2 regions of the Shewanella sp. MSW genome follow, and region 2 is predicted to be linked to the other one. Evidence: riboswitches for the same ligand, from Rfam matches in the RefSeq annotation. Region 2 holds a riboswitch; the other holds the start of a gene.
What was found. Region 2 has a riboswitch for lysine ahead of AYI96_RS14590 (Na+/H+ antiporter NhaC family protein). Riboswitches for the same ligand answer to the same signal wherever they lie in the genome.

Region 1 (7,406 bases), on a different contig from region 2:
CGGTGAGGCTGATCTGTTTATTGGTTCTATGTATTCCATCAATGCCCGCATTCAGCAGAGCGGCTTGTTTAACCTCAAAATCGCCGCTTGGGCCGGGCCTGAGGATCAGTTCCGGATGGCGGTGACTGAGAATAGCAAGTGGATGCTGCCCGATCTAAATCGTTTGTTGGCGCAGATTTCTGACGACCACAGGGCCAGGCTGTATCGTCAGTGGAGCAATATGGCGGTGTTGGAGCAGACGGATAGAGGGCTGACTTGGCAGCTTATGGTTGTGATAACACTGGTCTTCGGCGCTTTGTTGGCGCGCTACCGCTGGATTAGTAAGTATAACCGGGAGCTGACAGCCAAGAATCAACAGTTGGAGAAACTGCGTAATCAGCTATTGGAAACCAATAAGGAACTTGAGTTTATTTCGACCCACGATCCTTTAACCAAGTTGTATAACCGTCACTACTTTCATCGACATTTTGCGCCAGAACATCGCAGTGACGCAGCGCAAGGGCATACATCACTGATAGTGATAGACATAGATTTCTTTAAAGATATCAATGATCGCCATGGTCACAGCGTGGGTGATTCCATACTCAGTGATCTGGCTTCTCTGCTCATGGAGGGAGCCCGCGAAATCGACCTGGTGGCCCGTTGGGGCGGTGAGGAGTTTATGATTATTTGCCCGGATACTGATTGTATTCAGGCAAGGCATCTGTGTGAGCGCTTGGCATCGGCGATGACTGTTTATCCCTTTTCTGCCGGTGTTAGCCTTAGCTGTAGTTTTGGCCTGACAGAGCTGAAACCCGGAGAGTCTATTTGGAGCGCATTTGATCGGGCTGACCTGGCTTTGTATCGGGCCAAGTCAGAAGGCCGTAACAGAATTTGCTGCGATCCTGAATATGATCGAGCCAATAAAATCGGGCCAAATTCATCGGTTTGAGGTTAGAGCCGCACTTTTATGAAGTCAATTTCCGTGTTTATGACCCGAATAGTGAAAGTATGTGTGCTCAAGATGTTGAATTTATGGTGTTTTATTTTTTTTATTCGTTAGCGGTGACAAACTGGTGAAAATTGAAACTGCTGATTGCAGCCTATGGGGGTTTCGGTGTTATAATACGCGCCTTATTTATGGGGTTCCGTCTGTCGCAGCTTTGAAGTGGCATACTCCGTCTCCTATTAACTAATCATTTGAAGTTGAATCATGACTGACTTATCAAAATACAGAAACATTGGTATTTTTGCTCACGTTGACGCGGGTAAAACCACTACCACAGAACGTATCCTGAAACTGACCGGCAAAATCCACAAGATGGGTGACAGCCACGACGGTACCACTACTACTGACTTCATGGAGCAGGAAGCCGAGCGCGGTATTACCATTCAGTCTGCTGCGGTAAGTTGCTTCTGGAAAGATCACCGTTTCAACGTCATCGACACACCCGGACACGTTGACTTCACAGTTGAAGTATATCGTTCTCTGAAAGTTCTGGACGGCGGTATCGGTGTATTCTGTGGTTCCGGTGGTGTTGAGCCTCAGTCCGAAACCAACTGGCGTTATGCTAACGAATCTGAAGTTGCTCGTATCATCTTCGTAAACAAGTTGGACCGTATGGGTGCCGACTTCCTGCGTGTTGTAGGTCAGATCAAGCGCGTTCTGGCTGCGACTCCATTGGTTATGACTCTGCCTATCGGCGTTGAAGATGAGTTTAAGGGCGTTGTTGACGTTCTGAACCGTAAAGCTTATGTATGGGATGATTCTGGTCTGCCAGAAAACTACTCTGTAGAAGAAGTTCCAGAAGACATGGTTGATCTGGTTGAAGAATACCGTGAGCACCTGGTTGAGACTGCCGTTGAGCAGGACGACGACCTGATGGAAGCTTACATGGAAGGTGAAGAGCCTTCTATCGAAGATCTGAAGCGTTGTATCCGTAAGGGTACCATCAATCTGTCATTCTTCCCCACTTACTGTGGTTCTGCTTACCGTAATAAGGGTATGCAGCTGGTTCTGGATGCGGTTGTTGACTACCTGCCATCTCCAACAGAAGTTGAGCCTCAGCCTCTGACTGACCCAGAAACTGGTGAAGAAACCGGTGAAGTCGCTACTGTATCTGCCGATGAGCCACTGCGCGCTCTGGCGTTCAAGATCATGGATGACCGTTTCGGCGCCCTGACCTTTATCCGTGTCTACTCTGGTAAGCTGAAGAAAGGTGACACTATCCTGAACTCTGCTACCGGTAAGACCGAGCGTATCGGCCGTATGGTTGAGATGCACGCTAACGATCGTAAAGAGATCGACTCTGCTCAAGCCGGTGACATCATCGCCGTTGTAGGTATGAAGAACGTTCAGACTGGTCACACTCTGTGTGATCCTAAGCACGAATGTACTCTTGAGCCTATGATCTTCCCTGATCCAGTAATCTCTATCGCTGTAACTCCTAAGGACAAAGGCGCTTCTGAGAAGCTGGGTGTTGCTCTGGGTAAGATGGTTGCAGAAGATCCATCATTCCAGGTTGAAACCGACCAGGAAACCGGTGAAACCATCCTTAAGGGTATGGGTGAATTGCACCTGGACATCAAAGTAGACATCCTGAAGCGTACTCACGGTGTTGAACTGACTGTTGGTGCTCCACAGGTAGCTTACCGTGAAACCATCACTCAAGCCGTTGAAGACAGCTACACTCACAAGAAGCAGTCTGGTGGTTCTGGTCAGTTCGGTAAGATCGACTACCGCATCCGTCCAGGCGAAGCTGGTAGTGGCTTCAAGTTCACCTCCAGCGTTGTTGGTGGTAACGTACCTCGTGAATTCTGGCCAGCAGTTGAAAGCGGCTTCGAAGACATGATGAACGAAGGTCCTCTGGCTGGCTTCCCAGTACTGGACGTTGAAGTTGAACTGTTCGACGGTGGTTACCACGCAGTTGACTCCTCAGCGATCGCGTTTGAAATCGCTGCCAAGGGTGCATTCCGTCAGTCTATGCCTAAGGCCAAGCCTCAGTTGCTTGAGCCTGTGATGAAGGTTGACGTGTTTACTCCAGACGATCACGTTGGTGACGTTATCGGTGACCTGAACCGTCGTCGCGGTATGATCAAGGATCAGGAAGCTGGTCTGACTGGCGTACGTGTTAAGGCTGACGTGCCACTGGCAGAAATGTTCGGTTACATCGGTCACCTGCGTACCATGACTTCTGGTCGTGGTCAGTTCTCCATGGAGTTCTCTCACTATGCTCCATGTCCTGCCAACGTGGCTGAGACTGTTATCGCAGAAACCAAGGCTCGTAACGCAGCCAAGAAATAAGGATTAATTATCCTGATAAAAACCCGCCTTGATGGCGGGTTTTTTTATGGGCGAATATCCAGTGCCACTAAGCCAGCAGAATCAAGTTTGTACTCAGTTCGGCGGATGCCGCTGAATATCAATGGGCAATCGTATGGCAACTGTTTCCGAAACTGGTATATGTGGCAAAGGAGCTACCTAAGATAAAGGAGCTATCTAAGATAAAGGCGCTGGGATTGGCAGAGCATTACCGTGAGGAAATCACAGCAAATATCAGTAGAAGGGGGAGTGGTGATAGCAGATAAACAAAAGCCAGCTCGATAAGCTGGCTTTGTTCAGGGCCGATAACGCGTGTTTATCAGTCTTCCAGGTTACCGCAGAAACGGTAGCCTTCGCCGTGGATGGTGGCGATGATTTCCGGTGTATCAGGCACACTTTCGAAGTGCTTACGGATACGGCGGATAGTCACATCAACAGTACGGTCATGTGGCTTAAGCTCACGGCCGGTCATCTTCATCAGCAACTCGGCGCGGCTGAGGATCTTGCCTGGGTTTTCCACAAAGTGCAGCATGGCGCGGAATTCGCTACGCGGCAGCTTGTAAGACTCACCCTGAGGGCTGACCAGTGAACGGCTGTTGATCTCCAGGCTCCAACCATTGAAACGATAATGTTCCACGGCGGCCTTTTCTTCAATTTCAGCACCTGAGCTGTTGACACGAGTCAGCAGGTTGCGGGCACGAATAGTCAACTCACGAGGGTTGAACGGTTTGGTGATGTAATCATCGGCACCGATTTCCAGGCCCAAGATCTTGTCTACTTCGTTATCACGACCGGTAAGGAAGATGAGGCCGATATTGTTGATTTCGCGCAACTCCCGCGCCAACAGCAAACCATTCTTACCTGGCAGATTGATATCCATAACCACCAGGTTCACCTTGTTTTCCTGCAAGGCTTTGTGCATCTCTGCGCCATCATTGGCTTCGGTTACCACATAACCTTCTGCCTCGAAAATACTTCTCAGCGTGTTACGGGTAACGGCTTCATCTTCAACGATCAGAATGTGCGGGTTTTGCATGTTATTTACCTAATTAAATCAGTTTATCTAACCATGAGCGCGGGTGACGCTCCGCTATACTCTCTAAAACGCCAACATTCACAGGGTTCACGTAAGTGCTGTTCAAAACTGAAATGAAACGGCAACACACTTCATGATTAGCAAAAAGTATGCTCTCCACCTGGAGAGGCGCGAACTGTACTCTCTAGGATTCCCAGTGGCGGGATTTAGTTCCTGAAAGACATGGAAAATCCAGAAAATGCGATCTTAAAACCAGATTACATTTGGTACAGAGTCGTTATCATTAGAGACTTATGCTGTCGCGTAATGGCGCTAGCCTGGTCACACGCTTAACTCTAGGTCTCTGTCGATACAATCCATTGTACTAGGATTAGGCATTTGTTAACAAATGAAATGTTAACAAATTAATGTTTAACTATGATCTAAGTCACAAGTTTTTATGTTAGATATTGAAACTTAAGCGTTTTGTGTTTTGTCTTACTGTGAGCTTGCTCACGGGGCTAGGGGATTTCGTAAGCCTTTGCTAGAATAACTCCGGTTCATTAGAGACAGATACTACAATGGATGCTGCATTTGAAAGTCTCTGGCAGTACTACCAGAGCGCATGCTTTTTTTTGACTCAGTCGTTTTCTTCCGCTGTTCCTTTTGCCATTGTCACCGCCCATAACCCTCTGGGGCAAAAATTGACTTCCTGCCAGAACCGTCTTCTCGATCGGCAATTACAAGGTGATATTGATAAGCTCGGCATACCCTATCGGGCTATTATAGGTGCGGCTGAGGATCTCAGTCATATGGAAAAAAGTTGGGCCCTGTTTTTGGATAAGGCTGCGGCAATCGAACTGGCATTCAAGTACCGTCAGAATGCACTTTATTATGTGGATAAAGGCTTACTGACATTAGTGCCCTGCCATAAAGGCAAGCATGAAATAGAGCTTGGATTATTTGCAAGCCGAGCTCGTTTGGTCAATGAATTACCTGAACTTAGTGATAAATAAGTTGAGGATATTTCATCGGATGCAAATTAGCATTGACTTCATAAGGGCTTTATTGCTAATTTTTTCATCCCTTTCGCAAGAAAGGAACAGAAGAGGAGCGTTAACTAGGTAGTGAGTCAGAGGAAACCAATTTCCTATGACGGCTCATGAGGGAGATTAACGCCGAGGTCGGGATGCGTATTGGTAACGCTCTCCGGTCGGTTGGTCAGGCTGAATCCTGGCGGCTGTCACCTGGTTTTTGGTGGAGAGCTTCTGGTGACGATCGCTTTGTCCCTACTTTGGGGTGCGTTATCTCAGCACCAGGCTCTTCGAACGTTATCTGTTCGGAGCTTAACTCATGAAGTCTATTCTCGTTGTCGACCTTTCCCTGTCACCTGCCTGTGGGGGAATGCGCTGATGTCTCTTGTTGTTGCCAAGTTTGGCGGTACCTCAGTTGCCGATTATCAGGCGATGAATCGCTGTGCCGATATAGTGCTTGGAAATTCGGCTACTCGTCTGGTTGTGGTGAGTGCATCCAGTGGCGTAACCAATCTGTTGGTGGAGTTGTCTCAGGCAGACATGGGGGATGAGCGCCGTCTCAAATTATTGAAAGATATTGCCAGCATTCAATATGCGATTCTGGACAAACTTGGTAGACCTGCTGCTGTTGCCGCGGCGCTGGATGCCTTGCTCAGCCGTATGGCAACGCTCAGTGCCAAGCTGTTGCAGGGGCCGAGTAATGCTATGGTTGATGAGATCCTGTCCCTTGGTGAGCAATGCTCTTCAGCGCTGTTTGCCGCGGTATTGAGAGAACGCGGTGCCAAGGCCAGCGCCTTTGATGTGCGTCAGGTGATGCGTACCGATAGCCATTTCGGCAAGGCCGAACCACAAATCGCCGAACTGAAGCGACTGGCGACAGAGAAATTACAACCCTTGCTTGAGCAGCAACTGTTGGTGACCCAGGGGTTTATCGGTGCCGATGCCGAGGGGCGAACAACTACCCTTGGGCGTGGCGGCAGTGATTATTCCGCGGCTCTGTTGGCAGAAGCTTTGCAAGCCGATGCGGTTGAGATCTGGACCGATGTAGAAGGGATTTACACCACAGATCCCAGACTGGCTCCCAACGCCAGGCCTATCGCAGAAATCAGTTTTAATGAGGCGGCGGAGATGGCTACTTTTGGCGCCAAGGTGTTACACCCTGCCACCATCTTGCCGGCGGTGCGCCAACAGATCCAAGTGTTTGTCGGTTCCAGTCGGGCGCCGGAAAAAGGCGGCACCTGGATCCGCCATCAAGTGGAAGATGAGCCGGTATTCAGGGCCGTTGCCGTGAGACGAGATCAGACCCTGCTTAACTTGCATAGTTTGCAGATGTTGCATGCCCAGGGCTTTTTGGCTGAGACCTTTGCTGTGTTGGCGCGGCACAAGATCAGTGTCGATCTCATTACCACCTCAGAGGTGAATGTGTCGCTGACCCTGGACAAAACAGGCTCAGATTCAGCCGGTAAGGGGCTTCTGACGGAAGCTCTGCTGCAGGAGTTATCGCAAAACTGCCGGGTGCGGGTGGAAGACAAGCTGGCCCTGGTAGCGATCATTGGCAACAAGATAGCCACTACCGCAGGGATCTGTCGCCGGGTGTTTGAAGTGCTCGAACCCCATAACGTCCGAATGATCTGTCAGGGTGCCAGTCCACACAATCTCTGTGTCTTGGTGTCTGAAGCCGAAGCCGGTGATGTGGTGGCCGCTTTGCATCGTAACTTATTTGAAGGTGCTCAGGATGCAGCTTGAACACCTGCAGGTTGGGGAGCTGGCCGCAGGTCAGCCTCTGACCATCCCCATATATCGCTTCAAAGGCACCGGTCATTCGGCGCCCAGCGTCTATATTCAGGCCAATGTGCATGGCGCCGAGGTACAGGGCAATGCGGTGATCTTGCAATTGTTGCAGTACTTCAAGGCGCATCCGCCTCTGGGAGATGTCACTCTGGTGCCTTTGGCCAACCCCTTGGGGATCAACCAGAAAAGCGGTGAGTTTACCTTGGGCCGCTTCGATCCCATCACAGGTATTAACTGGAACCGAGCCTATCTTGAGCAGGTCGTC
Region 2 (7,406 bases):
GTTCACTGTTTCGCTGTCGCAGCGAGAAGCCGAAGAAGGGCAAAGGATCATACAGTCGTAAAGGACGCAATCAAAAGGGGCAACAGGATGTTGCCCCTTTTGATTTTATGACTCTAATCTTTTCACCCTGCTGACACCTCAATAAAGATTTCTCCAAGGTGTTGGGAGAGTTTATTCCGGCATCTGCACCAGTTCGGCCCACAGATCGTGCTCATCAGAATGAGTGATCAGTGCGCGCACCATGTCCCCTGGGCTTAGTTCCACTTCACCGTTTAAGAATACCATGCCGTCGATTTCAGGCGCATCGGCATAGCAGCGGCCAATGGCGCCTTCCTCGTCCACATCATCGATAAGGACATCCAGCTCACGGCCTACCAGGCGCGCCAGCCGCTCGGCACTGATCTCGGCCTGCACCTGCATGAAACGCTCATAGCGGTCCTGCTTGACCTCTTCACTGATAAGCTCGGCCAAGGTATTGGCCACGGCGCCATCGACTTCCGAGTACTTGAAGCAGCCCACTCGGTCCAGCCTTGCTTCACGCAGGAAGTCCAGCAGGATTTCGAAATCTTCTTCGGTTTCACCGGGGAAGCCGACGATAAAGGTTGAGCGGATCACCAGATCCGGGCAGATTTCACGCCATTTCTTGATGGCGTCCAACTGGCGGTCGACCCGGCCGGGGCGCTTCATCATCTTGAGCACGCGAGGGCTGGCGTGCTGCAGTGGCAGATCCAGATAGGGCAGGATCAGTCCTTCGGCCATCAGCGGGATCAGCTCATCGACCCAAGGGTAAGGGTAGACATAGTGCAGGCGCACCCACACACCCATCTTGCCCAGGTGGCGGGCCAGGGTAGTGATATCCTGCTTCACCGGCATGCCGTTCCAGAAATCGGTGCGGCCGCCCTTGTCTTTGCCGTAGGCCGAGGTGTCCTGGCTGACGACCAGAATTTCCTGAACGCCACTTTCCACCAGGCGTTTGGCTTCATCCAGCACGCTGCCGACACTGCGGCTGTCCAGATCGCCCCTCAACGCCGGAATGATGCAGAAGGTACAGCGGTTGTCGCAGCCTTCGGAAATCTTCAGGTAGGCATAATGCTTGGGGGTCAGCTTAACGCCGGCTTGCGGGATCAGCGAGGTGAAGGGGTTGTGCTCCGGCTTGGGCACATATTTGTGCACATGGTTCAGCACGGCTTCATAGCTGTGGGGGCCGGTGATCTCCAGTACATCCGGATGCACTTCGCGGATCTGGTTTTCCTTGGCGCCCAGGCAGCCGGTGACTATCACCTTGCCGTTTTCTTCCAGCGCTTCACGCACGGCATCCAGCGACTCTTCCACCGCGGCATCGATAAAGCCACAGGTGTTGACTATTACCAGGTCGGCATTGTCATAGCTGTTGGTAACCTCATAGCCGTCGATGCGCAGTTGGGTGAGGATCCGCTCGGAATCCACCAGGTTTTTGGGGCAGCCCAGGCTGACAAAGCCGATGCGATTGCCGCTGGTTTGGGCCTCGGCAGGGCTGTTTTCCTGTGCCAGAGTCTTGGCCGGAGTGTCCAGAGTCGTGGTCTGCTTGGGATCAAAAATGTCGACTGATTTCTTCAAGAGCTGTTTTCCGCAATGCTAAAGCTGATGGAGCACGCTTGGGTGCCGGTAAAATTGGCGGCGATTATACCTCAGCCATAGAAAAGGTACAGTTGGGCTGGCTAATTTATGTTCTATGTTGCCATCTCGGTTGCCGCTTCAAAACGTCGTTGAAAAATTTTTTGATTTTTTTAACCCTTTTGTCAGCCGGCTGCGTTTCTATGGTCAACGAAAGCGAACTTTTTGGAGAACCAAGATGAAAAAATCTCTGCTGAATCTGGCGCTGATAGGCGCATTGTTACCCGCTACTCTGATGAGCCACTCAGTACTGGCTCAGGATAGACCTCTGCTGGAAACCACAGGCGTCAGCCAGATACAGGTTGAGCCCGATATGGCCGAAATCCATGTTGAAGTGTCATTAAGCGAATCTGATGCCAAGGCGGCCAAGGCCGCATCCGACCAGGCGGTGGCCGCTTTTATCGAGCGCCTGCTCAAGGCCGGGGTCGCCAAGGAGTCGATTGCCGCCGCCAATCTGAATCTGCAACCTGAGTATGTTTACCTCAAGGACAAGGCGCCCGAGCTCAAGGGCTATCGCGCCAGTCGCAGTGTGACAGTGTTGGTGAAACAGTTGGATCAGCTCAATCCCATACTGGACTCGGCGTTAATAGGCGGGATCAACAAGGTGAACCAGATCAACCTTAAGTCCAGTAAAGAAGCCGAGATGCGCAAGCAGGCGCGGCAGGCGGCCATTGAAGATGCCAAGCAAAAGGCCAGTGAACTGGCGGCCGGATTCGGCGAGAAACTCGATGGCGTCTGGTCGATTCGTTATTTCGACCAAGGCCCGGTGCGTCCTGTGATGTACAAGGCCGCCATGATGGCCGAAGGTGCTATCAACCAGAGCTATGAGTATGGCCAGGTAACCTTCTCCGACAGGGTCGAGGTCAGCTACAAGCTGCGTGACTGAGGTAAGCATTCGGGTGAGAGCCGTTGGCTCGCTGATGGAGCGAAGCAGTTTTTAACCGTGGCTCGTGAACAAGCGGTGCCGGTATTGCTAGGCCGTGACATGAGTCACTTCCTCTGGGCGTAATGCCCGCCTAGCGGGATATTTACCGCCAGAGGCGCAATCCGGCTTGCTATTGGAGCTGTGATAGTTAGAATGCCAGTCGAATACCTTTGAGTAGAGGCGCGCTGCCTAAAAGTAACCGGGAAGAGGGTGATGCCTTTGAGGCCCGGGGAAAGGAGTCGGCGCCGAAGTAGCCAGGCCATCAAACCTAGCTGCTGGTTCTGTATCTAACAGGTGCAGGACTGCCATAGTTATCCACTATGGAGCGCTACCTGAAGGAGCTGAGAAGTTTCTGCCCTCCTTGGTCTGAGTTTCTTCGATCCTATCGGTAGATCTCCACCTTTCTTGGTGTAAAGAGATCATGAATATCATGCATTTTGCGGACTCTCCCTGGTCCATAGTTCCTCCTCTGCTGGCGGTTGCGCTGGCGATCATCACCCGTAGAGTACTGCTCTCCCTTGGGGTAGGCATAGTCGCCGGCAGCCTGATGTTGCAGCAGTTTTCACCGCTGCAATCGCTGCGCTACCTGTTTGACAGTGTGCTGAAAATCTTCTGGGTCGATGGTGCTCCCAACAGCGATAACCTGAATATGTTGCTGTTTATGCTGCTGCTGGGTGGGCTTATCAGCTTGATGACCGCCTCGGGTGCGACCCGGGCCTTCGCCGAATGGGCCGCCAGGCGCTGCCAGAGCCGCAAGGGCGCCAAGTCGCTCACCGGCTTGATGGTGTTTGCCTTTTTTATTGACGACTTCTTCCACAGCCTGTCGGTGGGGCCCATTTGCCGCCCTGTGACCGACAGATTCCAGATCTCCCGCGCCAAGTTGGCCTATCTGCTGGACTCGACTGCGGCGCCCGTATGCGTATTGATGCCCATTTCTTCCTGGGGGGCCTATATCATCGCCCTGGTGGGCGGCATACTCGTGGCCCATGGGGTGACAGAGCAGAGCCCGATCGCCGCTTTTGTGCAGATGATCCCCATGAACCTCTATGCGGTATTTACCCTGATCATGGTGGTGGTGGTGATCGCTTTCCAACTGGATATTGGGCCGATGCGACAGCATGAGCAGCGGGCGCTCGAAGGTAAGCTCTGGGATGAATCCAAGGGCAGGCCCATAGGACTGGATATGGAAGCCCCGGCCGACAGCCGCGGCGGCATGCTGGATATGGTGTTGCCGATAGTGACACTGACGGCGGCGAGTATCTATTTCATGCTGGACTCAGGGGCTCAGGTATTGGCCGCCAATGGTCAGGCCTTCAGTGTGCTGGGCGCCTTTGAACATACCAATGTGGGCTCATCTTTGGTTTATGGCGCCCTTTGCAGCCTGGCGGTGTCCGGCTTGTTGGCCCTGCGTCTCGGCCTTGGGATATCCACTTGGCTGCGCGCCGCCCCCAGAGGCGTCATGGCCATGTTGCCGGCTATCAATATACTGCTGTTTGCCTGGACCATAGGCGCCGTGGTGCGTGACATGGAAACCGGCAAATATCTCGCTAGCCTGGCTAACGGCAACCTGCCCGCAGGGCTGCTGCCTGTGGTGGTGTTTGTGCTTTCCTGCGCCATGGCCTTTGCCACAGGCACCAGTTGGGGCACTTTCGGTATCATGTTGCCGCTCGCCGGTGATATGGCTGCCGCCAGCGATATTCAACTCCTGCTGCCCATGTTGTCGGCTGTGCTGGCCGGCGCTGTGTTTGGCGATCACAGTTCGCCCATCTCCAGTACCAGTATTCTGTCGGCCACCGGTGCCGGCTGTCACCATATAGACCACGTACTGACCCAGTTGCCTTATGCCCTGACAGTCGCCTTCGGGGCAGCGCTCGGTTATCTGGCCATGGGGCTGCTGCATTCCACCCTGGCCGGTTTCCTGGTGAGTGCCGCTTGGTTTGCACTCTTCTGCCTCTACCACGCCAGGCGTTTCCAGGCGGCTCCCGAGGCCGCCATCGGCTGAAGCTGAGATGGGATACCAAAACGCCCCGGGAGTTTTTCCGGGGCTTTTTACTCTTGCCAAAGGCTTGCGCGAAGATAAGGAGTCTCAGTGATCCAGATAGAGATAGTTCTGCCAGCTTTTCATCCTTATCAATACCTTACGCATGATTGATACATGCTCAAAGCTGTCGGAATAGATGGCGATCTCCACATTGGTACCCAGTGGCAAATGATACTGACTCAGGTCATCCAGCGGCTTGAGTTTCACCAGAGGTCGGCCGTTGAGGCGAATTTGTGACGAGCCATAGAGCTGCCCCTGCGCCTGCACCTGAGATTCACCTATGGCCGGCAGCACTTCGACCACTTCGGCTTGAAACACTTTGCCCGGCAGAGCGCGGAAGATCAGCTCGGCCTTGAAACCGGGTTTCAGCCGCAGCAGCGAGTTTTGCCTAAAGGCGCCGACAAAGAAGCGCTCCTCCTGATGGACAAAGGTCATCACAGGCCTGAAGGGCATGGGCACCACCATCATTCCCGGTCTCAGGGTCAACTGGGTTACATAACCGTCTGAGGGGGCATGCATGCTGGTTTCCTCCAGATTGAATCTGGCTTTTTCCAACATGGCGGCAATTTCGGCCACTTGGGTGTTTTGCCCCTGATACTCGGCTTCCAGTGCCAGCTTGGCGCGCCGGGCTTCGGCCTCGGCCGCCTCTACTGAGGCCTGGGCGCCGAGATAGTACTGACGACGGTTGTCGACATCGGCACGGGTGAAGGCGCCTTTTTCAAAACCGCTGCGGTAGCGCTCATATTCCAGTTGGGTTCTGTCCCGTTCGGCCTCGGCCTTGATGCGACTGGCCTCGGCGGCCTTATAGGCGGCGTCCAGCCCCAATACCGCCTGTTTAGCCTGCTCCAGGCTGGCCTCCAGCCGGGTGACTTCTGTCTGATAAGGAGTCGGATCGACCCGGAACAGTAACTCGCCCTCTTTCAGCAGTTTATTGGGGGTGACGGGCACTTCTATGACCTTGCCGCGCACCGAGGGGATCAGCGGGGTGGTGACATACATCTGGCTGCCCATGGCGGTATGGGGATGGTTGTAGTTCATCAACAAAATCAAGGTGCCTATCAGCACTACTCCGCCGAGCACGGCGGTGGGCACGCTCCACTTGTTGAGTGGAATGCGGAAAATCTTGAAGATGGCGACACAGATGGCGGTGTAAGTGAGGATAAGCAAGAGATCCATTTATCTGTTCTCCCCATTCTTGTTATTGCTTTGGGTCTGATTATCTGTACCTGGAATGTCGGTCGAGTCTGCTGCCGTATCCAAGCCCATGCCGCTGGTGGGTTTGGGATTGACTGCGGGCTCTTCTGAAGACGTTTGGACTTGGGTTGGGGCTTGGACTTGGGCACTCGACGCTGCAAGGGCCTCTGTGGCGGCATGCTTTTGGGCTTCCAGGGCGGCGACTTTTTCACTCAATAGCTCCAACTGCTGCGCCAGAAGTACGGTTTCATGGTGCAGTGATTGCTGCTCCTGTTGAATTTTGTCAAAGCCCCAGCCCCTGTCCTCGCGCCAGAGCGTGGCCCAGATCCACAGAAACGGCCACAGCACATGCAGGGTAAACAGGCTCACCCAGCCTGCGTAGTGAATGGCGTCCTGATGGGGGTGGTTGCGTTTCTTGGCCAGCTCGTAGGGGATGTCGTGGATCACTATCACCCCGTAGAAGATCACCAGGGCGACAAAGATCAGCAGCCCCAGCGCGATATAATCCAGTGTCATCTAATCGGGTTCCCTTATTGGTAAATACGCTTGAATAAGTGTAGATGGCCGCTGGCGGATTGCCCGGGAATGATGAATTTTTTCAGGGGCATAAGACTAAAATCGACTCGTGCCCGAAAGGGTTAGGGCTCGACAGGTCCCGGCAGCATAAGCTGATAAAACGCCAAATCCAGCCAGCGGCCGAACTTATAGCCCACCTGGGGCAGGGTGCCTGAGTGCTTGAACCCCAACTTCAGGTGCAGGGCAATACTGGCCTGGTTTCCGGCATCTATGGCGCCCACCATGGTGCGCATGCCGCGCTCCCGGGCCTGGGTTATCAAATGCTGCATCAGAAAGCGCGCCACCCCTTTGCCTCTATGCTCCGGGTGCACATACACAGAATATTCCACCGAGTAGAGGTTGGCTGGATAGCCGCGAAACGGGCCGAAGCTGGCAAATCCCAACAGTTGCCCCTGCTCATCCTCGGCGCCCAGAATCGGCCAGTTGCCTTGCTGTTTGGCGTTGAACCAATCGCGGATCTGCTGCTTGTTCCTTGGCTGGTATTCATAAAGGGCTGTGGTATGGGCAATGGCATGGTTGAAGATGGCGCGTATCGCTTCGCCATGTTGTTCAAGTTGGCAGTGACACAGATGCATTCCAGGCTCCCAAGGTGGTTTCGCCTGAGTATGCCACAAGCCGGTCGGCGTGCCACCTAATGGACTGGATATCAAAAACAGTGCCTGCCCAGGTGGCAGGCACTGCTCAGGCTCAGTGCTGATCCAGCATGCCTTGGGTGACTATAAAGTCGATGATTTCAGCCACCCCTTGCCCCTGCTTGAGGTTGCTGAACACCCAAGGCTTGTTGGGGCGCATTCTGGCGGTATCTTCGGCCATCACTTCCAGTGAGGCACCGACATAGGGTGCTAAATCTATCTTGTTGATCACCAGTAGATCGGAGCGGGTAATGCCCGGGCCGCCCTTACGGGGGATCTTCTCGCCCTCGGCTACATCTATTACATAGATGGTCAGATCTGCCAGTTCCGGGCTGAAGGTGGCACTGAGGTTGTCGCCACCACTCTCGACAAAGACCAGATCCAG

Region 1: it holds a riboswitch for lysine, as region 2 does, so the genes downstream of both, lysC (lysine-sensitive aspartokinase 3) here and AYI96_RS14590 (Na+/H+ antiporter NhaC family protein) in region 2, are expected to answer to the same signal.

Annotation. Positions count from the first base shown of each region.
Region 1 covers NZ_LVDR01000003.1:87,352-94,757, reverse strand. Annotated here, with positions in the region: gene AYI96_RS03625 (diguanylate cyclase) at 1-931, shown strand, start outside; gene fusA (elongation factor G) at 1,193-3,283, shown strand; gene arcA (two-component system response regulator ArcA) at 3,621-4,337, opposite strand; gene AYI96_RS03610 (DUF3293 domain-containing protein) at 4,898-5,332, shown strand; lysine riboswitch at 5,415-5,592, shown strand; gene lysC (lysine-sensitive aspartokinase 3) at 5,729-7,096, shown strand; gene AYI96_RS03600 (succinylglutamate desuccinylase/aspartoacylase family protein) at 7,086-7,406, shown strand, end outside.
Region 2 covers NZ_LVDR01000013.1:80,712-88,117, reverse strand. Annotated here, with positions in the region: gene AYI96_RS14605 (ribosome alternative rescue factor ArfA) at 1-134, shown strand, start outside; gene rimO (30S ribosomal protein S12 methylthiotransferase RimO) at 172-1,596, opposite strand; gene AYI96_RS14595 (oxidative stress defense protein) at 1,832-2,539, shown strand; lysine riboswitch at 2,746-2,917, shown strand; gene AYI96_RS14590 (Na+/H+ antiporter NhaC family protein) at 3,000-4,580, shown strand; gene AYI96_RS14585 (HlyD family secretion protein) at 4,665-5,795, opposite strand; partial or broken gene AYI96_RS20395 (DUF3302 domain-containing protein) at 6,095-6,329, opposite strand; gene AYI96_RS14575 (GNAT family N-acetyltransferase) at 6,452-6,964, opposite strand; gene ureG (urease accessory protein UreG) at 7,077-7,406, opposite strand, start outside.